DNA from 2 places in the Nonomuraea sp. NPDC003727 genome. Region 1 is predicted to be linked to the other one. Evidence: riboswitches for the same ligand, from Rfam matches in the RefSeq annotation. Region 1 holds a riboswitch; the other holds the start of a gene.
The links. A riboswitch is a leader RNA that binds a small molecule or an ion and turns the genes downstream of it on or off. The one in region 1 is predicted to bind glycine.
Positions count from the first base shown of each region.

Region 2: linked by a shared signal. The riboswitch ahead of gcvP (aminomethyl-transferring glycine dehydrogenase) and the one ahead of gcvT (glycine cleavage system aminomethyltransferase GcvT) in region 1 are both predicted to bind glycine.

Region 1 covers NZ_JBSFNE010000013.1:115-14,844, forward strand. Annotated here, with positions in the region: partial or broken gene ACWDLG_RS30445 (serine dehydratase beta chain) at 1-394, opposite strand, end outside; gene gcvH (glycine cleavage system protein GcvH) at 455-844, opposite strand; gene gcvT (glycine cleavage system aminomethyltransferase GcvT) at 841-1,926, opposite strand; glycine riboswitch at 1,960-2,055, opposite strand; glycine riboswitch at 2,056-2,153, opposite strand; tRNA gene ACWDLG_RS30460 (tRNA-Leu) at 2,203-2,286, opposite strand; gene bcp (thioredoxin-dependent thiol peroxidase) at 2,366-2,839, opposite strand; gene ACWDLG_RS30470 (DUF3618 domain-containing protein) at 2,936-3,262, shown strand; gene ACWDLG_RS30475 (amino acid deaminase/aldolase) at 3,386-4,573, opposite strand; gene ACWDLG_RS30480 (DUF6286 domain-containing protein) at 4,674-5,282, shown strand; gene ACWDLG_RS30485 (hypothetical protein) at 5,282-5,776, shown strand; gene ACWDLG_RS30490 (LysR family transcriptional regulator) at 5,824-6,774, shown strand; gene ACWDLG_RS30495 (M28 family peptidase) at 6,870-9,989, shown strand; gene ACWDLG_RS30500 (hypothetical protein) at 10,145-10,699, shown strand; gene ACWDLG_RS30505 (hypothetical protein) at 10,763-11,335, opposite strand; gene ACWDLG_RS30510 (sensor histidine kinase) at 11,417-12,661, shown strand; gene ACWDLG_RS30515 (response regulator) at 12,658-13,356, shown strand; gene ACWDLG_RS30520 (ABC transporter ATP-binding protein) at 13,437-14,186, shown strand; gene ACWDLG_RS30525 (ABC transporter permease) at 14,183-14,730, shown strand, end outside.
Region 2 covers NZ_JBSFNE010000011.1:65,373-77,070, reverse strand. Annotated here, with positions in the region: gene ACWDLG_RS27455 (sugar phosphate nucleotidyltransferase) at 1-2,409, shown strand, start outside; gene ACWDLG_RS27450 (FHA domain-containing protein) at 2,616-3,119, shown strand; gene ftsR (transcriptional regulator FtsR) at 3,143-3,769, shown strand; gene ACWDLG_RS27440 (bifunctional nuclease family protein) at 3,966-4,436, shown strand; gene ACWDLG_RS27435 (MerR family transcriptional regulator) at 4,630-5,250, shown strand; glycine riboswitch at 5,285-5,376, shown strand; gene gcvP (aminomethyl-transferring glycine dehydrogenase) at 5,524-8,364, shown strand; gene ACWDLG_RS27425 (hypothetical protein) at 8,542-9,381, shown strand; gene ACWDLG_RS27420 (alpha/beta hydrolase family protein) at 9,650-10,240, shown strand; gene ACWDLG_RS27415 (DUF5999 family protein) at 10,244-10,441, opposite strand; gene ACWDLG_RS27410 (TetR/AcrR family transcriptional regulator C-terminal domain-containing protein) at 10,680-11,240, opposite strand; gene ACWDLG_RS27405 (hypothetical protein) at 11,425-11,698, shown strand, end outside.

The sequences.
Region 1 (14,730 bases):
CGGTGAACCGCATCCCGTTCGGATGCTCCGGCAACGAGATCTTCCGCTCGAACACCAGGTCCTCGCCCACCACGAACGGGATCTCCCGCTCGCCGAACACCCGGATCCGCCCCGAGGCGCGCATCTCGGCCAGCCGCTCGTCGACCCGGTCGACATCGACCAGCTCCGGCTTGTCCCCCGACAGCCCCAGCAGCACCGCCTTGTCGCTGCCGTGCCCCTTACCGGTCAGCCCGAGCGAGCCGTACAGCACCACCCGCACCCGCTCCACCCGCTCCAGCAGCCCGTCGGCGCGCAGCCCCCGGGCGAAGCGGTGCGCGGCCGCCATCGGCCCGCCGGTGTGCGAGCTCGACGGCCCGATACCGATCTTGAAGAGGTCGAAGACGCTGATCGCCATTGATGCATCCCAACTCTCGGGGGGTGAATGCCGGGGCCCGGACGGACCCCGGCGGGTGTGTCAGTTGTCGCCTGACGTGAGCGCGGTGTACTCCTCCGCGCTCAGCAGGTCCTCGGGGTCGCCGGACACGCGCACCCTGAACATCCAGCCCTCGCCGTACGGCTCGCTGTTGACCAGGTCGGGCTTGTCCACGACGGCCTGGTTGACCTCGACGACCTCGCCGGAGACAGGGGCGTAGATCTCGCTCACGGACTTGGTCGACTCGACCTCGCCGATCGAGTCACCGGCCTCGAACGTCGCACCGACCTCGGGCAGCTGCACATAGACCACGTCGCCCAGCGCCTCGGCGGCATAGGCCGTGATGCCCACCGTCAGGGTCAGGCCGTCGTCGAGTCCGGCGACCCACTCGTGCTCCTTGGTGTAGCTCAGATCGTCGGGAATGCTGCTCACTTGTTCCTCCTGTAGAAAGGCAGCTCAACCAGGTCCACGCCCTCTTGGCTGCCCCGGATGTCAACGGCCAGACCTTCTTCTATCCCAGTGTCCACGTACGCCATCGCGATGGGCTTGCCGAGGGTCTGCGACGGCGCGCCGCTGGTCACCTCGCCCACGACGGCCCCGTCACTGGTGACAGGGAACCCATGGCGAGGGACCCTGCGACCCGTCGCGACCAGGCCGACGAGGCGGCGGCGCGGCGGGACGTCCTTGACCTGTTCGAGCGCGGCCCTGCCGACGAAGTCGCCGGGCTTGTCGAACTTCACCACGCGGCCGAGGCCGGCGTCGAAGGGCGTGAGCGAGACGCCGAGCTCGTTGCCGTACAGCGGCATGCCGGCCTCGAGGCGGAGCGTGTCACGGCTGGACAGGCCGGCGGGCATGATCTCGTACGGCTCGCCCGCCTTGGCCAGCGCGTGCCACAGCGCGACGGCGTCGGCGTTGGCGACGAAGAGTTCGAAGCCGTCCTCGCCGGTGTAGCCGGTGCGGGCGATGAGCGCCTCGGCGCCGGCGACCGTGCCGGGCAGGCCGGCGTAGTACTTCAGGCCCGCGAGGTCGGCGTCGGTGAGCGTGGCGAGGATCTCCTGGGCGCGCGGGCCCTGGATCGCGATGAGCGCGTACTGGTCGGAGCGGTCGTCGACGACCGCGTCGAAGCCCTCGGCGCGCTCGGTGAGGCGCTCGGCGACCATGGGGTAGTTGGAGGCGTTGGCGACGACCATGTACTCGTCGTCGGCCAGGCGGTAGACGATGAGGTCGTCGAGGACCCCGCCCTGCTCGTTGACGATCATCGTGTAGCGGGCGCGGCCGGGCGCGAGCACGGACAGGTGGCCGACCAGCGCGTAGTCGAGCGCCTCGCCGGCCTGCGGGCCGGTCACGAAGATCTCCCCCATGTGGGACAGGTCGAACAGCCCGGCCCGCTCGCGTACGGCCTTGTGCTCGGCGGACTCGCTCCCGTAGCGCAGCGGCATCAACCAGCCGGCGAAGTCGGTCAGCGTCGCGCCGAGGCTCTCGTGTACGTCTCGTAGCGGTGTCGGTCGGGACATTGTTCGCACCTCAGGATGGGTTGGATGCCAGGATCCTCCCCCTCTGTCATCGGTGCCTGAGAGCTTCACCCGGTTTTGCCGGACTTTCACCTTCGGCGAGGCCCCGCAGGCCTGCTTTCCAGAGGTCACCTTGCCCGCGCGGTCCTTTGCCTTGAGAGGTTCGCGGGGAGTGCTTGCTCCTTCAGGGGTCCTGGCCGGGTGCCAGGACGCTCTCCCGCGTGGGTTCATCGGTGTCCGTAGGCAAGACTAGTACGGATCCGGCCATCAAGGGAAAGGTGCGGGCGGGGGGACTCGAACCCCCACAGTGTCACCACCAACAGGACCTAAACCTGCCGCGTATGCCGATTTCGCCACGCCCGCGCAACCGCCATCAGCTTAGCGCCCGGGCCGGGGCCGAGATACTCGTTTGCGATCAAGCCCGCGGACTTGATCGCAAACCTCAGACCAGGCCGAGCTTCTTCTTCAGGCCGGCCACGTGGCCCGTCGCCTTCACGTTGTAGAGCGCCTGCTCGATCTTCCCGTCGGGGCCGATGACGAAGGTCGAGCGGATCACGCCGACGACCTCCTTGCCGTACAGCTTCTTGGCGCCGTACGCGCCGTAGGCCTTGTGGATCTCCAGGTCGACGTCGGACAGCAGCGGGAAGGTCAGCGCGTCGCGCTCGACGAACTTCACCAGCTTGTCGGTCTTGTCCTTGGAGACGCCGAGAACGACGAAACCCTCGTCGGTCAGCTGACCGAGGTTGTCGCGGAAGTCGCACGCCTGCTTGGTGCATCCGGGCGTCATGGCGGCGGGGTAGAAGTACAGGATGACGCGCTTGCCGCGGTAGGCGTCGAGGGAGACGGCGCCGCCGTCGGCCGCGGGGAGCGTGAAGTCCGGAGCGGCGTCTCCTGGCTGGAGCTTGGTTTCGGTCACGGGCTCAACCTAACCCCAATCGAAGGGACACGTTTCGCCCGCCGTGCGGTACGGCGGCGCGACCTGACAGACTGATCACCCTGAGAAAGGAGAGCCATGGCCGAGACCGACCCTGAAGAGCTGGAGCGCAGGATCACCCGGACGCGCGCCGAGCTCGCGCGGACCGTTGACGCCATCGCCGACCGGGTGAGCCCCAAGCGGGTGGCCCAGCGCAGCATGGACGAGGTCAAGTCGAGGGCCGAGCACTTCGTGGCGTCGGTCGGCGATCTCGTGGGGGTGACGCCGCGGCCGGTGCGCTACGACGACGACGCCGGGGACCTGTGGGAGGACGAGCGGCCTGTCGGCTCGGCGCTGATCGCCGTGGGCGCGGTGCTGGTCGTGGGCGCGGCGATCGTCCTGTGGCGCCGGCGCCGCAGGCGCTGACGGGCAGGCGTCACCGGCCCGCCGGGCGCCCCGCGAGGGGCCGAAGGACGGGCGCCACGCACCCTCGCGGACGCCGAGCCTCGCGGGCGCCGAGCCGGAGGGTGCGGGTCAGAGGGTGGCGGGTCAGAGGAAGGTCCTGCCCTCACCCCGGTAGGTCGGGACCTCCTCGACGACCTTGTCGCCCTCGACCAGCAGCAGGCTCGCGAACCGCTCGCACAGCTCGCCCGACTTGGCGTGGCGGAACCACACCCTGTCGCCGACGCGCAGGTCCTCGGCGGGCTGGCCGAGCAGCGGGGTCTGCACCTCGCCCGCGCCCTCGTCGGAGGAGTAGCGCAGCCCCGGCGGCAGGTACGGCTGGGGCAGCCGCGACGGCCCCGGCGCCCCTGAGGCCAGGTAGCCGCCGCCGAGCACGGTCACCACGCCGAGCCCTGGACGCCGGACGACCGGAAGGGCGAACAGCGCGGCGGGACGGCCGCTGAAGCCCCGGTAGAAGTCGAAGAGCCTGGGGTGGAAGAAGCCCGAGCCGGCCGCGCACTCGGTGACGGCCTTCTCCCTGACCGTGCGGTCGACGCTGCCGGTGCCGCCGCCGTTGACGAACTCGAGGTCGGCGACCTGCCTGACGGCGTTGACGATGCGGCCGCGCCGTACGATCAGCTCGCGGGCCGAGCGGGCCTGCATCAGCCTGATGGCGCGGGCGAAGGCCGCGTTGCCGGGCGGGTCGTCGCCGACGCCCGCGATCTGTGCCTCGTAGGCCATGAGGCCGACCAGGCGGAAGGCCGGCCGCTTGGCGATCTCGGCGGCCAGGTCGGCGGCGTGGGCGGGTTCGCGGACCGGGGAGCGCAGGGCGCCGGCGCGGAAGCGCCCGCCGAGGGCGACGTATCCGGCGTCGATGTCGAGGCAGAGCCGCAGGACCGGGCCGCCTGCCGGCACCGCCGACTCGATGAAGTCGAGGTGCTCGGCGGAGTCGACCATGAGCGTGATCTCCCTCACGGCCCGCTCGGTGGCGGCCAGCGCCGCCAGCGCCGTCCTGTCGGCGGTGGGATAGGCGACCAGCACGTCGCTGAACCCCTGCTCGACCAGCCACAGCGCCTCGGGCAGGGTGAAGGCCATGACGCCGCTGAAGCCGTCCATGGCGAGGATGCGTTCGAGGACGGGACGCGAGCGGACCGACTTGCTCGCCACCCTGATCGGCTTGCCGCCGGCTCTGCGGACCAGGCCCGCCGCGTTGGCCCGCAACGCCTCCAGATCGAGGATGGCGAAGGGCGGCTCGAACGCGGCGGTGGCCCTGTCGTAGCGCTGGCGGTCGTCCATAGAAGCAGGGTAATACCGATGTTCGCCGGCAAAGATCCGGCAAACCGGCGGCGGGGAAGGGCTTTGTGGCGCGGCGGCCCCCTGTACCTCTGTCGGTGTGATGACAACACTCCAGGACCGCCTGCCTGGTGGAGCCGCTCCGAGCGAGCACGAGACGCCCCGCCGCAGGGCGTCCAGGGTGCTCAGACCGGCACGAACCCCCGCCGGTGTCGCGGTGGCCTTCACGACGTCGGCCGGGCTGACGCTGCTCGCCGCCGAGGTCCTCGCCGGGCTGTTGGGCGGCGGGCTCGGCCTGCTGCCCGTCGACCAGGTGCTCGCCCTGGCCGCCCGCACCGCATGGTCGGACCCGGAGCTGATGCTGGGCGCGGTCGGCGTGGCCGGCACCGGCCTGGTGCTGCTGGGGCTCGCCCTGGTGCCGGGCCGGTCCAGGCTGGTGCCGCTGGAGACCGCCGACCCGCGGATCGTCATGGGCATCACCAGGTCGGGCCTGCGCAGGACGCTCAGGGCCGTCGCCGAGGACGTCGACGGGGTGCGCAGCGTGCGGGTACGGCTGCGCCGCCGGCAGATCGAGGTCACGGTCGTCTCCGACGCCGAGCGCACGGGCGAGATGCTGCGCAGGACCGGGGCCGCCGTCGGCGAGCGGCTGAACGGGCTCGGCGCGATGTGCGCGGGCGAGGTCGTGGTACGGCTGCGCCGGAAGGGGCTGTGATGCGGCAGTACGGCGGCAACAGGATCGGGCTCGGTGTCGTCGGTGGTGTCCTGCTCGGCCTGGGCGGCTACGCCTACCTGCGGGGTGGAGGCGAGCTCGGGACCCGCAGGAACGCCAGGGTCCTGGAGGACGACGTCGCCGGCTACGTCGCCGCGCATGCGTGGGTCTCGTGGCTGCTCGCGCTCGTGCTGGTCTTCGCCGCCCTGCTGGCCTTGCGGTGGCTGCTCATCGCGCTCGGCTGGGGCAGGCTCGGCAACCGCTCGGGCACGGGGACGGCGCTGCTGTGCGTGGGCCTGAAGGACGTGGACGGCATCAGCCGTACGGCGGTGCGGGTCGTGGGCCAGGACCGGCTGCGGATCGCGGTGACCTGCCCCGCCCTCGCCGACGTGGGCGCCGTGGTGACCAAGCTGAACCGCGAGGTCGTCGGCAGGGTGCGCCGCGACGTGGGTGTCGACGACATGGGCGCGATCGTCCGCGTCCACGTCCGCCGCTGACCCGATTGGGCCTTACTGGAAAGCTTCTTTACTTTTAAGCTCGCGGTGTGGACCTTGAGGTTCGTCACCTGAGGGTGCTGTGCGCCATCGCGGACACGGGAAGCATCTCGAAGGCCGCCGCGACCATGGGCATGTCGCAACCCGGCATCGCCGCCCAGCTGCGCAGGATCGAGCGGATGGTGGGCGGGCCGCTGTTCGACCGCTCGCACGACGGCGTCCGGCCGACCCCGCGGGGCGAGTGGTTGCTGACGCGGTCACGGTCCCTGCTCCCGGCCTTCGACGAGCTCCAGCGTGACGCCGCCCGCTACGCCTCGCCGCCGGGCGGCCCGCTGCGCATCAGGGTGGGGTGCGCCCCGACCCGGCTGGCCATCTACCTGGCGCGCAGCCTGGACGGGCTGCTTCCGGGAGCGGAGATCAGCCTGCGCACCGAGGCCACCCTGGACCCGTTGCCGGGACTGCTCGAGAGCGAGCGGATCGAGCTGGCCACGCTCGACGACTACCCGGGACACGAGCTCGTCCCGCCGCGGGGCACCCGCTACGCGGTGATCGCCACCGAGCCGCTGTTCGTCGGCCTGTCCTCCCGGCATCCTCTCGCGGGCGCGGAGGAGGTGGAGCTGGGCGACCTCGCGCAGGAGGACTGGGCGCAGCCGTCGCTACTGGAGTCGGGGCCGCGCGAGCACATGGCGGCGACCTGCGCCGAGCACGGCTTCACGCAGCGCGTCACCTTCGCGGTGAACCTGGAGGTGGCGCTCGACCTGATCGGCGAGGGCAGGTGCGTCGGGCTGTTCCAGGCCACCGCGCCCGCCAGGGACGGCATCGTGATCAGGCCGCTGCGCGGTGCCCCGCTGCGCTTCCGCCACCTGCTCGGGTGGCACGAGAAGGGCCCGCTGGCGGCGCTGGCCGGCGATCTGGTGCAGACGGTGACCAAGACGTACTGGAGCGAGGCCCGGCGGGCGCCCGTGTATCAGGCCTGGCTGAAGCGCCACGGCCGCATATAACGTCAAATTATAGGAAAATGTTGGCTTACTAAGCCTTTTACTCTCGCGGTCAACTTGGGACGACTCCTCGCCCGACACCCCCAAGGAGCACGAGAGTGAAACCCACCCTCCGGCTGGGTGCTGCCGCCATGCTCGCGCTGGCACTGGTCGTGACCACGACCGCGGCGGCGGACCCGCCCACCCCCGCCGAACGCCGCACCGCCGCGTCGGCCGCCCAGAGCGCCCTCCTGGCCCACTCCGAGGCCCTGTTCGCCACCGCCGACGACGAGTTCGCGCTCGTCTCCTCGGTCGGCGGCGTGCGCGGACAGCAGTACCTGACCTACGCCCGCACGCACGCGGGCCTGCCCGTCTACGGCGGCGACGTCGTCATCGTCACCGACGAATCGGGCCAGGTCGTCCACCAGGTGACCACGGGCCAGCGCGCCGAAGCGGCCGCTCCCGCCACCCCCACCGTGACCGCCGAGCAGGCCGCGCTCGCCGCCCGCAAGCGGGTGCCCACGGTCTCCGGCGTCGGCACCCCCACCCTCGCGATCCACGCCGCCGGCGAGCGGCCCCGGCTGGCCTGGGAGGTGGTCGTCGAGGGGAAGACCGCCAAGGCGCCCAGCAAGCTGCACGTCTACGTCGACGCGTCGTCCGGCCAGATCGTCGACGAGTGGGACGAGGTGCGCGCGGGCACCGGCAACAGCTACTACAACGGCAACCCCGTCCAGATCGCCACCTCGCCGTCGTACTCGATGGTCGACCCGACCCGGCGCGGCCTCCAGTGCGGCGGCCAGAACGGCCAGGCCTACACCGGCACCGACGACACCTGGGGCAACGGCACCGGCACCAACCTGGAGACCGCTTGCGTCGACACGCTGTTCGCGGTCCAGAAGGAATGGGACATGCTGCGCGACTGGCTCAGCCGCGACGGCATCGACGGCCGCGGCGGCGGCTTCCCCGCGCGAGTCGGCCTGGCCGAGGTGAACGCCTACTGGACGGGCTCCTACACCAGCTTCGGCCGCAACTCCGCGGGCACGCAGCAGCTCACCGCGATGGACGTGGTCGGCCACGAGTACGGCCACGGCATCTTCCACACCACCCCCGGCGGCCCCGGCAGCGGCAACGAGACGGGCGGCCTGAACGAGTCGACCGGCGACATCTTCGGCGCGCTGACCGAGCACTACGTCAACGAGCCCGCCACCCTCGACCCGCCCGACTACCTGGTGGGCGAGGAGGTCAACCTGAGCGGCTCGGGGCCGATCCGCAACATGTACAACCCGTCGGCGCTCGGCGACCCCAACTGCTTCCGGCTGCCCGCCCCCGAGGTGCACGCGGGCGCGGGGCCGCAGAACCACTGGTTCTACCTGGTGGCGGAGGGCACCAACCCGCAGGGCAAGCCGGCCAGCTCGCGGTGCGACAACGGCCCGGCGATCACCGGTATCGGCATCCGCAAGGCCGGTGAGATCTTCATGAGCGCGCTGAACACCAAGACGCTCCCGTGGACCCACGCCAAGGCCCGCGTCGCCACGCTCAACGCGGCCAAGACCCTGTACCCGGGCAGCTGTGTGGAGTTCAACGTCGTCAAGGAGGCCTGGTCCGGCGTCAGCGTGCCGGCGCAGGCGGGCGAGCCGACCTGCCAGCAGGGCAGCGACTTCACCGTGGCGCTCGACCCCGCCTCGCGCACGGTCCAGCCGGGCCAGCAGGCGACCACGACCGTGCGGACGACCGCGATCGGCACCGCCCAGTCGATCACCCTGGGCACCGGCACGCTGCCGTCCGGCGTGACGGCGGCCTTCTCCCCCGCCACCATCACGGCGGGGCAGACCTCCACGCTGACCCTGTCCACCTCGTCGGGCACCCCGGTCGGCGCCCACTCCGTCACCGTCATGGCCGACGGCACGGACGTCGACAGGCAGGCGGCCTTCACGCTGACCGTCGGCACGCCGCCCGGCCCCGGCACGCCCGACATCCCGGTGGCCAACCTCACCGCGCACCTGAGCCAGCTGCAGAGCATCGGCCCGCGCCCCTCGCCGAGCACCGGCTACACCTCGGCGCTCACCTACATCAGGGGCAAGCTCGACGCGGCCGGATACGCCACCCAGGTGCAGAACTTCACCTACGGCGGCAGGACCCACCAGAACCTGATCGCCGACTGGCCCGGCGGCCCGGCCGGCCAGGTGGTCATGCTGGGCAGCCACCTCGACAGCGTCTCCGCGGGGCCCGGCGTCAACGACAACGGCACCGGCTCCTCCTCGCTGCTGGAGCTGGCCCTCACGCTGGCCGGCCGTAACCCCACCCTGACCAAGCACGTGCGCTTCGCCTGGTGGGGCGCCGAGGAGCTGGGGCTGCGCGGCTCGCAGTACTACGTGCAGACCAGCGGCGTGTCCGGCATCGAGGCCTACCTGAACTTCGACATGACCGGCTCGCCCAACCCGGGCTACTTCGTCTACGACGACGACGCGCAGCTGCAGCGGCTGTTCAACGACTACTACGCGGGCATCGGCGTCCAGACCGAGATCGAGACCGCGGGCGACGGGCGCAGCGACCACGCCCCGTTCAAGGACGCGGGCGTCAGGGTCGGCGGGGTCTTCACCGGCGCCGAGGCGGTCAAGACGACGGCCCAGGCGGCCAAGTGGGGCGGCACCGCCGGGCAGGCGTTCGACCGCTGCTACCACTCCGCGTGCGACACCTACCCGGCCAACGTCAGCACCACGGCGCTCGACCGCAACGCCGACGCCGCGGCCTACGTGCTGTGGAAGCTGGCCGTCGGCGGCGGCGCGGCCGACGACTACACGGTGACGCTGAACCCGTCGTCGGCCACCGTGCAGCCGGGGCAGACGGCCACGGCCACGCTGTCCACCCAGGTCACCTCGGGCAATCCGCAGAGCGTCACGCTGTCGGCGGCCGACGTGCCCAGCGGGGTCACCGTCACCGTCGACCCGCGGACCATCACCTCGGGCCAGACGGCGACGCTGACGATCGCCACGGCCTCGGGTACGGCGCCGGGGGCGTACCCGATCACCGTCAACGCCGACGGCACCGCCGCCGACCACTCGGCCCGCTTCACGCTGACGGTCGGCGGCGGCGGGGAGACCACGTGGGCGGCGTGGACGCCGTACGCGGTGGGTGACGTGGTCAGCTACCAGGGCGTCCGGTACCGCTGCCGGATCGCCCACACCTCGCTGCCGGGCTGGGAGCCGCCCAACGTGCCGGCTCTCTGGCAGCCCGTCTGATCCGTTCCTAGGCGAGCGCGTCCGTACGGCAAGCGGGCCGGCGGCGACCGGGTAGCCGGTGGCTGTACGGCAAGCGGGCGGGCGGCCACCGGGGTAGCCGGTGACCGCCCGCCCATCCCGCGTACTCCAGCAGAAGAACCGGCATAATCCCCCATATGCCCCGAAGGCCCCTCCTGGCGCTCCTGTACCTGGCCCCCGCCTTCGTCCTGGCCGCCACGGTCGTCGTCACCAGGACCGTCACCACCGAGCTCGTCCTGCTCAACGACACGCTCGACCACCCGCTGCTGTTCGGCCTGACCGCCCTGGTCCTCGGCGGGCTGGGCGTGCGCGAGCTGGTCAGGCCGACACCGTGGGCCAGGGCAGTCGTCGTGATCGCGACGATCGCCGGGATGCTCGGCTGGTCGGCCTACGGGCTGCGCTGGTCGATCTTCGACTCCGTCGAGGTGGCCGCGGTGAAGGGGCCGGGCCCGCTCATCCTGATCGTGCGGGAGCAGCACGGCATCTTCGAGACCACGATGACGCTCAGCATCCGCGAGGACGCCGGCCTGCTCAGCCGCGAGTGGTCGCTGTCCTGTCCCGACCTCGATCTCGAGAGGGAGGACCTCCGGTGGGTCGGGTCGACCAGGGTCGAGGCGCGCGTCCCGGGCGAGGACGCGCCCATCGGCGTCGACCTCGACGCGAAGGGCCGTCCGCTCGGGGCGTGCGGGTAGCCGGTCAGCCGGTAGGCGTGAGCTTGACCGTGGGCACAACGCTCGGGGCGTGCGGGTAGCCGGTCAGCCGGTAGGCGTGGGCTTGACCGTGGGCACAACGGTCGGCGGCGGCACCACGGTGACGGAGGTGGTCGGCATGGGCGACGGCAGCGGCGGGCGGGCGTACGGGTAGGTGCAGGTCCGGCCGCGCGGGGTGAACCAGCACTCGGCGGGCGGCTCCCCCCGGTACCCTTCGGGGCCACCCCAGCGATACACCTCGGGGCCGCCTAAGCGGTGCCCTTCCGGGCCGTCCAACCGGTAGCTTTCGGGCCCGCCGAAGCGGTGCCTGCCATGGTCTTCCCAGCGGGCCGTCCGGGGACGGTCGCCGTGGTCGGCGACGCGGAACAGGATCGCCACGGCGGCGCCGCCGAGAACGCCGCCGGCCAACAGGCCGATGAGCCCGGCGCCGATGATCTGGGCGTGCTTCTGCCGGACGAACCCGGCGAAGGTCTCCCGCGGCGGAGGCGGCGGGGACGGCGGAGGCGGTGGTCCTGCCTGCGACGCGCCGGAAGCGGGTGGTGGGGCGCTCTCGGGGTCCGGGCCGCGCGGTGCTTCCTCTTCACCGCGCGGCCCTGCGGCGCGATCATGATCCGCCATCACGATCTCCCTTTACTCGCCCAGAGGGCGCTCCCACCGATGACAATGCCGGATGCCCCATAAATACCGCGTAAATCCGGCATGCGACCAGGGTCGTACATCAGCCTCCGACTCCAGACGGAAGGGCGGCCCCGTGGCGATACGTACAGTGATGGAGTGTTCGGCAAGATTCGAGCCTGGTCGCAGCATCGCCGCATGCTCACGGACGTCCTGTGGGTCACCCCCCTCATCGCGCTGTGCGCCGCCCTGGCGGTCTCCTACACCCAGCCCACGGTCCGTCCACCGATCGACCTGGTGGGTTACCTGGTCCTGACGGCGACGCTCGTGGTGCCGCTGTTCTGGCGCAACAGCCATCCCCGCACCGTGTTCGCCCTCGTCGCGCTGATCAGCTTCGCGCAGTGGCTGACCGAGGTCCCAGCCTTCCCCGCCAACAGCGCGGTGCTGGTCGCGATGTACGCCATGGCCAGCCAGTGCACGTTCAAGTGGGCGCTGGCGGCGGGCCTGGTCTCCGAGCTCGGCATCTTCCTGGCCCTGTCCCAGTGGGACACCGTCAGCCTCGGCATGTTCCTGAGCTGCTCGTTCTTCGTGGTCATGATCTGGCTGACCGGCATCTACGCCAACACGCGCCGCCGCTACCTGGAGGGTCTGGAGGAGCGGGCCGAGCGGGCCGAACGCGAACGCGACCAGCAGGCCAGGATGGCGGCGGCGGCCGAGCGGGCCAGGATCGCCAGGGAACTGCACGACGTGGTCGCGCACAACGTCAGCGTGATCATCGTGCAGGCCGACGGGGCGAGCTACGCCATCGACACCGATCCCGAGCAGGCCAGGCAGGCCGTCCACGCGATCTCGAAGACCGGTCGCGAGGCGCTGGCGGAGATGCGGCGCCTGGTGGGCGTGCTGCGCGAGAACGCCGCCGACCCGGCGGGCGAGGCCGCCGACTACACCCCGCAGCCCGGTCTGGCCCAGCTGGAGGAGCTGGTGCGCGGCTCCGGCCTGCCGGTGGACCTGCGCGTGAGCGGCACCCCGCAGGACCTGCCGGAGGGCGAGCAGCTGGCGATCTACCGGCTGGTCCAGGAGGCGCTGACCAACACCCTCAAGCACGGCGGACCCGGCGCGAGGGCCACGGTGGAGATGGAGTACGGCAGGGGCGAACTCGTGGTCCGTATCACCGACAACGGCAGGGGCGCCGCCGCTCCACGCGGCGTGGGCGGCCACGGCCTGCTCGGCATGCGGGAGCGGGTCTCCATGTACGGCGGAGCCGTCCAGGCCGCCCCCCGGCCGGGCGGCGGCTTCGAGGTGCTGGCCAGGCTGCCGGTGGCCGCATGATCCGGGTCATGCTGGTCGACGACCAGGAGCTGCTGCGCGCCGGTTTCCGGATGGTGCTCGGCGCCCAGCCCGATATCGAGGTGGTGGCCGAGGCCGGCGACGGCGTCTCGGCGCTGGAGCTGCTGAAGGAGGTCCAGGTCGACGTCGTCCTCATGGACGTGCGCATGCCGAGGATGGACGGCGTCGAGGCGACCAGGCTGATCGACGGCCCGAAGGTGCTCATCCTGACCACGTTCGACCTGGACGAGTACGCCTACTCGGCGATCAAGGCGGGCGCCTCCGGCTTCCTGCTGAAGGACGTGCCGCCGTCCGACCTGGTCAGCGCGATCCGCTCGGTGCACAACGGCGACGCGGTGATGGCGCCCAGCGCCACCCGCCGGCTGCTCGACAGGTTCGCCGGGCAGCTGACCGCCGAGCGGCTGCCCGACGGCAGCCTGCTGACGGCCAGGGAGCACGAGGTCATGATGCTGGTGGCGCGCGGCCTGTCCAACACCGAGATCGCCGAGCGGCTGGCGCTGGCGGAGGCGACGGTGAAGACGCACCTGGGCAGGGTGCTGGCCAAGCTGGGGGTGCGCGACCGGGCGCAGGTCGTGGTCTACGCCTACGAGGCGGGGCTGATCGTGCCGTCCGACCGGTCGCCGGAGCGGAGCCCCGACCGGCTCGCACCGCGCATCCCGGATCGGCCGAAAGGCTGATACGGGTCATCTCAGGTGTGACGGGAAGTCCCTCCTCGGGTCCCAGGGAATGCGGTTGTTCCGCCCATAGCGTCTTGTGCGTGACAGCGACACAGATATCTCTACGGCCCGCCGTGGTGGCCACCGGACTGACCAAGACCTACGGGGAGGGCGACACGCGGGTCCACGCGCTGCGCGGCGTGGACGTCTCCTTCGCCACCGGCGCCTTCACCGCGATCATGGGCCCGTCGGGCTCGGGCAAGTCGACGTTGATGCACTGCCTGGCCGGGCTCGACACGGTCACCGGCGGCCACGTCCACATCGGTGACGTCGAGCTGACCGGGCTCGGCGACAAGCAGCTCACCCTGCTGCGCAGGGACCGGATCGGCTTCATCTTCCAGGCGTTCAACCTGCTGCCGACGCTGACCGCCGAGGAGAACATCCGGCTGCCGCTGGAGATCGCCGGACGCCAGGCCGACACCGTGCTGTTCGACCGGGTCATCGAGACCGTCGGCCTGAAGGACAGGCTCGGCCACCGGCCGACCGAGCTGTCCGGCGGCCAGCAGCAGCGCGTCGCCGTCGCGAGGGCACTGATCAGCAAACCGCAGGTGATCTTCGCCGACGAGCCGACGGGCAACCTCGACTCGCGCAGCGGCGCCGAGGTGCTGTCGTTCCTGCGCACCAGTGTCCGCGAGCTCAACCAGACCATCGTGATGGTCACCCACGACCCCGTCGCCGCCTCCTACGCCGACCGTGTCGTCTTCCTGCGCGACGGCCAGCTGGTCAGCGAACTGGCCCAGCCCACGCCCCAGTCGGTTCTCGACACGCTGATGAGGCTGGAAGCCAAGTGATCAAGACGACCCTCGCAAGCCTGCGGGCGCACAGGCTGCGCCTGCTGCTCACCTCGCTGGCGATCACCCTGGGCGTGGGCTTCATCGCGGGCACGTTCGTTCTCACCGACACCATCGAGGCCGGGTTCGCGCAGAAGGTGACGTCGGACGCCGAGAAGGTGGCGGTCGCCGTCCTGCCGAAGCCGGAGAAGTCGCTCCCCGGGCCGCTCCTCGACCGGCTGCGCGACCTGGACGGCGTGACCGACGCCCAGGGCCAGGTGCGCGGCAACGCCCCGCTGCTGGGCAGGAACGGCAAGACGATCGGGGACCTGCCGACCACCGCGATCTCGGTCACCGACCGGACCACGATCACGGACGGCACCGCCCCCGCTGGCGCCGACCAGGCGGTCGTCGACGAGAACACCGCGCGCAAGCAGGGGTTCAAGGTCGGCGACACGGTCACGGCGCTCGACCGCAAGGGCGCCAAGCAGTCCTTCAAGCTCGTCGGCCTGTTCGACGTCGGCCTGGACCAGGAGCTCGGCTACACCGGCGCGATCGGCTTCAC
Region 2 (11,698 bases), on a different contig from region 1:
AACCGCCCGATCATGGAACACGTCCTCCGGCTGCTCCGCAAACACGGACTGACCGAGACCGTCGTCACGGTCCAGTTCCTGGCGGCGCTCGTGCGCAGCTACTTCGGCGACGGCGACGAACTGGGCATGCGCCTGCACTACGCCACCGAAGACCTGCCACTCGGTACGGCCGGCAGCGTCAAGAACGCCGCCGACAAACTGCGCGACGATCGTTTCATGGTCATTTCCGGCGATGCCCTGACCGATATCGATTTATCGGCCATGATCCGGTTTCACCGGGAGAATTCGGCTCTTGTCACCATCGGTCTGACGCGCGTTCCCAACCCGCTCGAGTTCGGGATCATCATCGTCGACGACCAGGGCAGGGTGCAGCGCTTTCTCGAGAAGCCCACCTGGGGCCAGGTTTTCTCCGACACGGTCAACACCGGCATCTACGTCATGGAGCCAGAAATCCTCGACGAGGTCCCCGCGGGGGAGGCCGTCGACTGGTCCTCCGACGTCTTCCCGCGCCTGCTCGAACGCGGCGCCCCGATCTACGGCTACGTCTCCGACTGCTACTGGGAGGACGTCGGCACCAACGACAGCTACCTCAAGGCCCAGGCCGACGCGCTGTCCGGACGGGTCAAGCTCGACATCGGCGGTTTCGAGATGTCGCCGGGCGTCTGGGTGGGCGAGGGCGCCGAGGTGGACCCCGAGGCCGTCCTGAAGGGCCCGCTGCTCATCGGCGACTACGTCAAGATCGAGGCCGGGGCCGAGCTGCGCGAGTACACCGTGCTCGGCAGCAACGCCGTCGTGCGCGAAGGGGCCTTCCTGCACCGCGCGGTCGTCCACGACAACGTCTACATCGGCCCCGGCGCGCACCTGCGCGGCTGCGTCATCGGCAAGAACACCGACCTGATGACCGGCGCCCGCATCGCCGAGAACGCCGTCGTCGGCGACGAGTGCGTCATCGAGGCCGAGGCCTACGTCTCCAGCGGCGTCAAGGTCTATCCCTTCAAGACCGTCGAGGCCGGCGCGGTCGTCAACACCAGCGTCATCTGGGAGTCGCGCGGCCAGCGCAGCCTGTTCGGCCCGCGCGGCGTCAGCGGCCTGGTCAACGTCGAGATCACCCCCGAGCTCTGCGTACGGCTGGCCAGCGCCTACGCCACCACCCTGAAGAAGGGCGACCAGGTCATCACCTCGCGCGACTCCTCCCGCGCGGCCAGGGCGCTCAAGCGCGCGGTGATCAGCGCGCTGACCGCGAGCGCCATCGACGTGCTCGACCTGGAGGCCATGCCGCTGCCCGTGGCCCGCTTCCACACCTCCCGCAGGCCCGCCGGCGGCGGGATCGCGCTGCGCACCACCTCGGGCGACCCGCAGAGCGTCGACATCGTCTTCATGGACTCCCACGGCGCCGATCTCACCCCCGCCGCCCAGCGCAAGCTGGAGCGCGTCTTCTCGCGCCAGGAGTTCCGCCGGGCCTTCCCCGGCGAGATCGCCGAGCTGAGCTTCCCCGCCAGGGCGGTGGAGGACTACGCGCAGGAACTGCTGCGCTGCGTCGACATGACCGGCGTGGACGGCATGAAGGTGGTCGTCGACTGCGCGGGCGGCACCTCCTCGGTGGTCCTGCCCACCCTGCTCGGCCGCCTCGGCGTCGAGGTGCTGACCGTCAACGCCAGGCTCGACTCCGCCTCGCCCACCGAGACGCTCGCCGAGCGCCGCCGGGACCTGCAGCGCCTGTCGGAGCTCGTCGGCTCCTCCCGGGCCGCCTTCGGCGTCCGCTTCGACCCGGTCGGCGAGCGCATCGCCCTGGTCGACGAGATGGGCCAGCTCATCAGCGAGGAGCGCGCGCTGCTGGTGGTGCTCGACCTGGTCGCCGCCGAGCGCCGCCGCGGCAGGGTGGCGCTGCCCGTCACCACGACCAGGGTGGCCGAGCAGGTGTGCCGCTTCCACGGCGTCCAGGTCGAGTGGACCTCGACCTCGCTCGACGCGCTCACCTCCGCCGCCGCCAAGCCGTACATGATCTTCGCGGGGGACGGCAGGGGCGGTTTCATCGTGCCGGAGTTCGGGGCCACGGTGGACGGCCTGGCGGCCTTCCTGCGCCTGCTCGGCCTGGTGGCCCGCACCCGCCTGACGCTCAGCCAGATCGACGCGCGCATCCCCGAGGCCAAGCTGCTCAAGCGGACCGTCCCGACGCCGTGGGCCACCAAGGGTGCGGTGATGCGCTCGGTCATCGAGGCCGCCGAGGGTTTCGACATCGACACCACCGACGGCGTGCGGGTGGTCGGCGACGACGGGCGCTGGGCGCTGATCCTGCCCGCCGCCAGCGAACCCGCCACCGACCTGTGGGCCGAGGCGCATGATTTCGACACAGCGGAGGCATTTCTCGACAGATGGGCGCGCGTCGTCGAGCAGGCGGCGGGAACGTGACAACACAACTGGCGCGGCGGCATGGACCTTGAGGGCGGCTCGGCGGTAACTTTGTCACCGTCCGAACCCGTCGTGCGGCGTCTCGCCTTGACCTTTGCTCGTGATCAGCGTAAGTTGCGGCATTCGCAAACGTGAACTAAGCGAGAGGCGTGGGGCGCCCTGATCAACCGTCGCCGCGTTCTCGCGGTAGGAGGCCGAGCCGATCGATGCCGTACGTCTACTGTACGCAGTGCGGTCATGCCAACCCCGAGGATGCCCGCTTCTGCTCCCGGTGTGGGTCGCCGCTGACCAGACACGAGGTCTCAGGGGACACCACCTCGACGATCTCCGTCGCGGGAATCGAGGCGTATGAGGCGGAGACGGCCGACGCCCTGCTGGCCGAGCGGGCCGCCGTCGAGCAGCTGCCGCCCGGCGCGGCGCTGCTGGTGGTCACCCGTGGTCCCAACGCCGGCAGCCGCTTCCGGCTCGACCGCGACCTGACCACGACGGGCCGGCATCCCGAGAGCGACATCTTCCTCGACGACATCACGGTCTCGCGGCGTCACGTGGAGTTCTACCGCCATCCCGGCGGCGCCTTCACCGTCCGCGACGTCGGCAGCCTCAACGGCACCTACGTCAACAGGGAGCGCATCGAGGAGGTGCCCCTCCACAGCGGCGACGAGGTGCAGATCGGTAAGTTCCGCCTCGTCTTCCTCACGCGGGGCGCATGAGCTCCCAGGCGGCGCGTTCGCACATGAGCATCGGGGAGGTGCTCGCCCTTCTGCAGGGCGAGTTCCCCGACGTCACCGTCTCCAAGATCCGTTTCCTGGAGAGCGAGGGGCTGATCGAGCCCGAGCGCAGCCCCTCGGGCTATCGCAAGTTCACCTACATGCACGTGGAGCAGCTGCGCTTCATCCTCACCGAGCAGCGCGACCACTACCTGCCGCTGCGGGTCATCAAGGACAGGATGGCCGACGAGCTCGGCCGTCCCCGGGCGCTGCCCGAGACCAAGGAGGTCCGGTTCAGCCGCGCCGAGCTGCTGGAGGCCAGCGGGCTCGACGACGAGACCCTCACCGAGCTGGAGGACTACGGCCTGCTCGCGCCGGTCGCCCGGCGCTACGACGAGGACGCGGTCAAGGTGGCGCGCAGCGTCGGCGCCCTGGCCCGGTACGGCCTGCACGCCCGGCACCTGCGCGCGGTCAGGGCCGCCGCCGAGCGCGAGGCCGGTCTGGTGGAGCAGGCCGTCGCCCCCATCCTCAAGCGGCGCGCTCCGGGCGCCATCGGCGAGGCCGACGAGACGGCCAGGCAGCTGTCCGGCCAGTTGCTCGAGCTGCACGCCGCTCTGTTGCGCACCGCCGTCCGCTCGGCCCTGGGCGGCTGACCCGCAGGGCGGCATCCCGAAAAAACCGGAAATTCCGCTCGCCCGCTGCCGTCGGGGATGCGGGCGCCCGCCGAGGCGGCCCGGGAGCCCGGTAGGTTGGCGGGAAGCCTCGGGGGCAGGGGATATTACCTACCCAGTGGGTGTTACGTTGAAGTGCGGTAGATGCGGCCCATGGATCGTGAATTCGGAGCAGCCCGTGTTGCAGATGGAGGTAGTGGGCGTTCGCGTTGAAATGCCCACAAATCAGCCGATCGTTCTGCTCAAGGAGGCGCAGGGTGAGAGGTTTCTCCCGATCTGGATAGGAATGACCGAAGCCACGGCCATCGCGCTCGCCCAGGCGGAGGAACCGCCGCCCAGGCCCTTGACCCACGACCTGTTCAGGGACGTGCTGAGCGCGTTGGGCGTCGGCCTGCGTGCGGTCAACATCGTCGCTCTGCGTGACGGGATCTTCTTCGCCGATCTGGTCTTCTCCAACGGCGTGGAGGTCAGCGCGCGCCCCTCCGACTCCATCGCCCTCGCGCTGCGCACCGGTGCGCGGATCTTCGCCAGCGAGGAGGTCGTGCAGGAGGCCGGAGTGATCATCCCCGATGACCAGGAGGATGAGGTGGAGAAGTTCAGGGAGTTCCTTGACACCATCACGCCCGAGGACTTCGGACGCGCGGGGTAGGACTCCCTTCGTGAAGGCTCGTACCCTTGGTCGCCACCTGGGGTACGCATTTCACTGCATTTACGCTTCGCGACGCGCCGAGCCGGATCGTTGACTGCGGATGGTCACGGTCCTACGGTGCAAGTGAAACCTGTGGTTGTCATTTACGAACCCCCAGATCAGACCACGGGATGAGAGAAAGCCGGAGGTCCGCGTGGCGGTCAGCAGCGGCGAGGGAAAGACGGCCGGCCAGGAAGATCCGGTGCGGCGCGAAACCGCGCGCCAGCGTGCCGGTGAGCAGGGCCTGCTCTTCGACGAGCAGCCCACGACGCTGCCTGCCGACATCGGCTATCGCGGCCCCACGGCCTGCGCGGCGGCCGGCATCACCTACAGGCAACTGGACTACTGGGCGCGCACGGGCCTGGTCGAGCCGACGATAAGAGCCGCGCACGGATCCGGCTCGCAGCGGCTCTACAGCTTCCGCGACATCCTGGTGCTCAAGGTCGTCAAGCGGCTGCTCGACACCGGCGTGTCGCTCCAGCAGATCCGCACCGCCGTACAGCACCTGAGAGATCGGGGCGTCGGCGACCTGAGCAGGATCACGCTCATGAGCGACGGCGTCAGCGTCTACGAGTGCACCTCGGCCGACGAGGTCATCGACCTGCTGCAAGGCGGTCAGGGAGTGTTCGGTATCGCGCTGGGCAGGGTCTGGCGCGAAGTCGAGGGATCGCTCGCGGAGCTGCCGGGGGAACGAGCGGCGGTCGAGGACACCGTCCCGGCCGACCATCCCACTGACGAACTCGCCCAGCGCCGCAGAGCCCGGCGAATGGGCTGATTCCCGGACACTGGTAGCCTAGGGCTGGAGCCGACGACCCCGAGCGGGAGAGTCCCCGGGCCACCGGGGCGCCGAAGGAGCAACCCTCCCCGGAATCTCTCAGGCACCCAGTACCGCTCGGACGAGGCCACTCTGGAAAGCAGGCACGCCCGCCAGGCGCGTCTCACCGACGGTGCAAGCCCGCGACCCCGCGGGCGAACCTCTCAGGTTGATGACAGAGGGGGAGACCCGGCAGACGCCCGTGCTCTCCACCAGCCTTGGGAGGCAGTTTCCATGACCGAGCCCCTCAGCGACCTCGCTGCACCGCCGTTCGCGACCCGCCACATCGGTCCCTCGGACGGCGAGCAGGCCAAGATGCTGGAGGCGGTCGGCTTCGAGTCGGTCGCCGACCTGGTAGCGGTGGCCGTACCCGAGGCCATCAGGGCCAAGGACCAGCTGAAGCTGCCCGTCGCGGCGGGCGAGAGCGAAGTGATCGCCGAACTGCGGGCGCTGGCCGGCCGCAACCAGGTGCTCACCTCCATGATCGGCCTGGGCTACTACGACACCGTCACCCCCGCGGTGATCAGGCGCAACCTGCTGGAGAACCCGGGCTGGTACACCGCCTACACGCCCTACCAGCCGGAGATCTCCCAGGGCCGCCTGGAGGCGCTGCTCAACTTCCAGACCGTCGTCTCCGACCTGACCGGTCTCGACGTGGCCGGTGCCTCCCTGCTGGACGAGGCCACCGCCGCCGCCGAGGCGATGACGCTGGCGCGCCGCGCGGGCAGGTCCAAGAGCAACGTCTTCGTCGTCGACGCCGACGCGCTGCCCCAGACCAAGGCCGTACTGGCCACCCGGGCCGAGCCGCTGGGCATCGAGCTGGTCGTCGACTCCCTCGACGGTGAGCTGCCCGAGTGCTTCGGCGTGCTCGTGCAGTACCCGGGCGCCTCCGGCCGCCTGCGCGACTTCCGCGCCCTGGCCGAGACCGCCCACGCGGGCGGCGCGCTGGTCGTGGCCGCGGCCGACCTGCTGTCGCTGACGCTGGTCGCGGCCCCCGGCGAGCTCGGCGCCGACATCGCCATCGGCTCCTCGCAGCGCTTCGGCGTGCCGTTCGGCTTCGGCGGCCCGCACGCCGCCTACATGTCGGTCCGCGAGGGCCTGCAGCGCCAGATGCCGGGCCGGCTCGTCGGCGTGTCGGTGGACGCCGACGGCGACCCCGCCTACCGCCTGGCCCTGCAGACCCGCGAGCAGCACATCCGCCGCGAGAAGGCCACCAGCAACATCTGCACCGCCCAGGTGCTGCTGGCCGTCATCGCCGGCATGTACGCCGTCTACCACGGCCCCGAGGGGCTGCGCCGCATCGCCCAGCGCACCCACCGCATGGCCGTCACGCTCGCCGCGGCCCTGCGCGCCGGGCGTGTCGAGATCGTCCACGACGGTTTCTTCGACACCGTGCTTGCCCGCGTGCCCGGCAAGGCGGCCCAGGTGGTCGCCGCGGCCGCCGAGCGCGGCGTCAACCTCTGGCAGGCCGACGCCGACCACGTCTCGGTCGCCTGCGACGAGAAGACCACCCTGGCCCACCTGGAGCAGGTCGCCGCCGCCTTCGGCGTGAGCGTCTCGCTGACCGACCTGGCCGCCGAGGACGCCCTGCCCGAGGGCCTGGCCAGGGAGAGCGACTACCTCACCCACCCGGTCTTCCACAGCCACCACTCCGAGACCTCGATGCTGCGCTACCTGCGCCGGCTCCAGGACAAGGACATCGCCCTCGACCGGTCGATGATCCCGCTCGGCTCCTGCACGATGAAGCTCAACGCCACCACCGAGATGGAGCCGATCACCTGGCCCGAGTTCGCGGGCATCCACCCCTACGCGCCGCTCTCCCAGGCCGGCGGCTACGTCGAGCTGGTCGAGACGCTGGAGGCCTGGCTGGCCGAGGTGACCGGCTACGACGCCGTCTCCATCCAGCCGAACGCCGGCTCGCAGGGCGAGTTCGCCGGGCTGCTGGCCATCCGCGCCTACCACCGCGCCAACGGCGACGCGCACCGCGACGTCTGCCTCATCCCCTCCTCCGCGCACGGCACCAACGCCGCCAGCGCGGTCATGGCGGGCATGCGCGTGGTGGTCGTGGCCTGCGACGACAACGGCAACGTCGACCTGGCCGACCTCGAAGCCAAGATCGACAAGCACGCCGAGTCGCTGGCCGCGATCATGGTGACCTACCCGTCCACGCACGGCGTCTACGAGGAGACGATCACCGAGGTCTGCGCCAAGGTCCACGCCGCCGGCGGCCAGGTCTACGTCGACGGGGCCAACCTCAACGCCCTCGTCGGCCTGGCCAAGCCGGGCGAGTTCGGTGCCGACGTCTCCCACCTCAACCTGCACAAGACCTTCTGCATCCCGCACGGCGGCGGCGGCCCCGGCGTCGGTCCGGTGGCCGTGCGCGGTCACCTGGCCGCCTACCTGCCGGGCCACCCGCTGCGCGACGGCTCGCCGGTCGGCCCGGTCTCGGCCGCGCCGTACGGCTCGGCCGGCATCCTGCCGATCTCGTGGGCCTACGTCAGGCTGATGGGCGGCGAGGGCCTCAAGGCCGCGACCGAGCAGGCCATCCTGTCGGCCAACTACCTCGCCCGCCGCCTGGCCCCGCACTACCCTGTCCTCTACACCGGACGCGGCGGCCTGGTCGCCCACGAGTGCATCATCGACCTGCGCCAGATCACCAAGGAGACCGGCGTCACGGTCGACGACGTGGCCAAGCGCCTCATCGACTACGGCTTCCACGCCCCGACGATGTCCTTCCCCGTCGCCGGCACGCTGATGATCGAGCCGACCGAGAGCGAGGACCTGGCCGAGCTCGACAGGTTCGTCGAGGCGATGGCCGCCATCCGCGGCGAGATCGCCAAGGTGGCCGACGGCACCTACGACAAGACCGACAACCCGCTGCGCAACGCCCCGCACACCGCCGAGTCGCTGGTGGCCGACGAGTGGCCGCACCCGTACACCAGGACCGAGGCCGCCTACCCCGTCCAGGGGCTGCGCGACGGGAAGTACTTCTCGCCCGTCCGCAGGATCGACCAGGCCTACGGCGACCGCAACCTGGTCTGCGCCTGCCCGCCCCTGTCGGCGTACGAGGACTGAGCGGAACCGAACGGGCGGCCTCCCCTGCGAGGGGGGCCGCCCGTTCGGCATCTCAGGTGGGGACGTAGCCAACACCCGTGCACAGGATGGTCATGTCGGGCGACGCGGCGGCCGGAAATCGTTAGGCTCGACGTTGATCGTCATCGGTTGATCCCCACCGGTCTCCAAGGAGCCTTGTTGACGTCCCCCGAGCTCGACACCCCGCTGACCACCGGCCCGCTCGACCGTGCCCGCCGCCTCGCCGAGAGCGGCGACCTCGAGGGCGCGGCGGCGATCTTCGCCGAGCTGGCCGCCGACCCCGAGGGACGCGACCGGGCCCAGGCGGCCGTGGGCCTGGCCGTGGTGCTGGAGGAGCGGGGCGACGTCGCGGGCGCCAGAGCGGCGGCGCGGGCCGCGCTGGCCACCGGCCACCCCGAGTACGCGGCCCAGGCCGCCTGCCACCTCGCGCGCGGCTTCGAACGCGAGGGGAACGCCGAGCAGGCCAGAGGAGCCTGGCAGGCCGTGATCGGCATGGGGACGGCCGCCTACCTGCCGCTGGCGCACCTGGCGCTGGCCCACCTGGCCGCCGGCGAGGAGGAGGCCGAACGCGAGCTGCGGGCGGCCATCGCCGTCGGCGACCCCGAGCTGAGCCCCCGCGCCGCCCAGGAGCTCGCCGAACTGCTGCTGGACACCGGAGAGCCGGGCGAGGCCGCCACGGTGCTGGTCGAGGCCCTGCCGCTGGCCGAAGGCGCCCACGAGGCGCGGCTGCGGGTGCTGCTCGGCATCGCCCATCTCGAGCTGGCGTGCGCGGAGTTCGCCGGCGCCGTCGAGGCGGGGCAGGAAGCCGGGCAGGAGGCGGGGCACGAGGCGGAGACGAGCGCGCTGGCGATCGAGCTGCTCGCCCGCACCCTGCCCCTGCGCGGGAGGGGCGAGGCCGCTGACGAGGTCTGGCAGTACGGCCTGTCGCACGCCGACGAGGAACTGGCCGCGCAGGTAAGGCTCCGCTTCGACAGGGACGCGCTCAGCCCCGGCGCGTGAGCACGGCCCCAAGCGCCGGGCGCGGGCCCGGACGCGGGCGCGGGCGCCGGGTACACCGGGCACGGGGCGTGGGTGGCGGCGCGGGGCACCGGGCACGGGGCGTGGGCGGGGCGCGGGGCACCGGGCACCGGGCGCGAGGCGTGGGCGGGGCGCGGGCGCGGGGCACGGGGTGTGGGCGGAGGCGCCGCGCCGGGTGTGGACACCGGACACGGGCGCCGGACGTGGGCCGGTGCGAGGCGGGGGGCACCCCTGCGGCTACCGTTGGAGGGTGGAGATCACGACGCCGCGGGGGGCGGCACTGGTCGACGTCGACGAGGTGGAACGGCCCAGGTTCCTGCTGGTGCTCACTCATGGCTCGGCCGGCGGCGTGGACGCGCCGGACCTGCTGGCCGTACGGGACGCCGCCATGGACAGGGGGGCCACGGTGGCCAGGGTGACCCAGCCGTTCAGGCGGGCGGGTGCCAGGGCGCCGGGCTCGCCCGCGCGGCAGGACGAGGCGTGGCTGGCCGTCATCACGGAGCTGACCGGGCGCTATCCGGGGCTTCCGCTCGTGCAGGGCGGCAGGAGCAACGGCGCCAGGGTCGCGTGCCGTACGGCGAAGGCGGCGGGTGCGGACGCCGTGGTGGCGCTGGCCTTCCCCCTGCATCCGCCGGGGAAGCCGGAACGCTCCCGCGCCGACGAGCTGCGCGGTGCGGGGGTCGACGTGCTGGTGGTGAACGGGGACAGGGACCCCTTCGGGGTGCCCGACGCCGCCGACGCCGCACGTCTGGTTGTGCTGCCGGGCGAAGGGCACGACCTCAAGAAGGATCCCGCGAAGGTCGGCGAGGTGGTCGCCGACTGGCTCGCGGCGCGGTACTGACTGTCAGGCGGCGCCGACCAGCGGCAGCGGCCGGTGCGGGGCGATGACGTCGCCGCTGGGCAGGAGCTCCCCGGTGTCCTCGAAGAGGACCACACCGTTGCACAGAAGGCTCCATCCCTGCTCGGGATGCGACGCGAGGGTGCGTGCGGCCTCGCGGTCGGGCGCCTCAGCAGACGGACAGGCCGGGTCGTGCGGGCACATCGGCGTGCCTCCGATATCTCTTGACTGGGCTCCCTCGCTGGAAGCGGCGGGGGAGCGGCTCGGGCTGTTTCGTATTCTGCGCCAAGTGTGCGGCGTGCGTCACACTTTCCGACATAGCCCGTTAGGACGATTCAAGGAGGATCCCCGGGTGGTTCAGACCATGTGACCTACGACACAGCGTGCCTCACCTACGATAACGGGCCGGCTTCGACACGCTGACGGGCCGGTAAACCCTCTGTTACGCGGCCAGACCGCGCAGCATGGCCTCCAGGCCGCGCTCGAAGTCGGCGTCGGCGCGCTCGTCGTGGCGCACCCAGGTGTCGCGTTCCGGGTCGGCCCATCCCGACTGCTGCACCTCCACCGCGACGCTGCCGAACACGAAGGCGCGCATCGTGCGGACGGCCTCGGCGGCGTCGGTCAGCCCCGCCTCCGTCAGCTGCTCGACCTGCTCCACGATGGCGATCGCCGTAGCCCCTTTGGGGGGTTTGGTCAGGGCCAGCGCGAGCACGCCCGGGTGCTCCCTGAGCGCCGCCCGCTGCGCCCTGCACCACTGCCTGGCCGTCTCCTGCCAGCTGGGGGCCGGATCGACCTGGATGGCGGTCACGTGCTCGGCCAGCGCGTCCATCAGCGCCTCCTTGCCCCGCGGCAGGTGATGGTAGATGGCCATGGCCTCCACCTGGAGGGCGTCGCCGAGCCTGCGCATGGTCAGCCTGCGCAGGCCCTGGCCGTCGGCGATGTGCAGGGCCGCGTCGATGATGCGCTCGCGGGACAGGGGCACGGGTGGTCGCTTGGCCGGCATGGAGATCATCTTGCCATACTTTGTAAAGGCGGTCACGCGTCCGCCGCACCCCGGCGTGCCGCCCGACCTGTGGCCAGAGGGACGGCGACGGCCCACCCGAGTGGGTGTTCGGGGCCGGAACCGCGTACGCTACCGCTCGTAACGACTGAAAGGGAGCTGTCCGATGGCGTTTTTCCGTCCGCGTGTGAGCCGTGAGGCCGAGGTGCGCTTCCACGCCGACCAGGAGATCTCCAAGAGCTTCCCCGCCCTGATCGAGAAGGCCAGGCAGGCCGAGGCCGTCGTCCACGAGCTGCGCACGGCCGCGGCGCCCGAGGTCGAGCTGCACGCGGCGGGGCTGCTGCTCGACAAGGCGCTCACCGACGCCCTGCGCGCCGCCGAGGCCGGTCAGCGCGCCATGTTCGGCGTGAAGGCCTACGACGACCGCATCGCCCGGCGCAAGGCCAAGGCGACCCCCGACG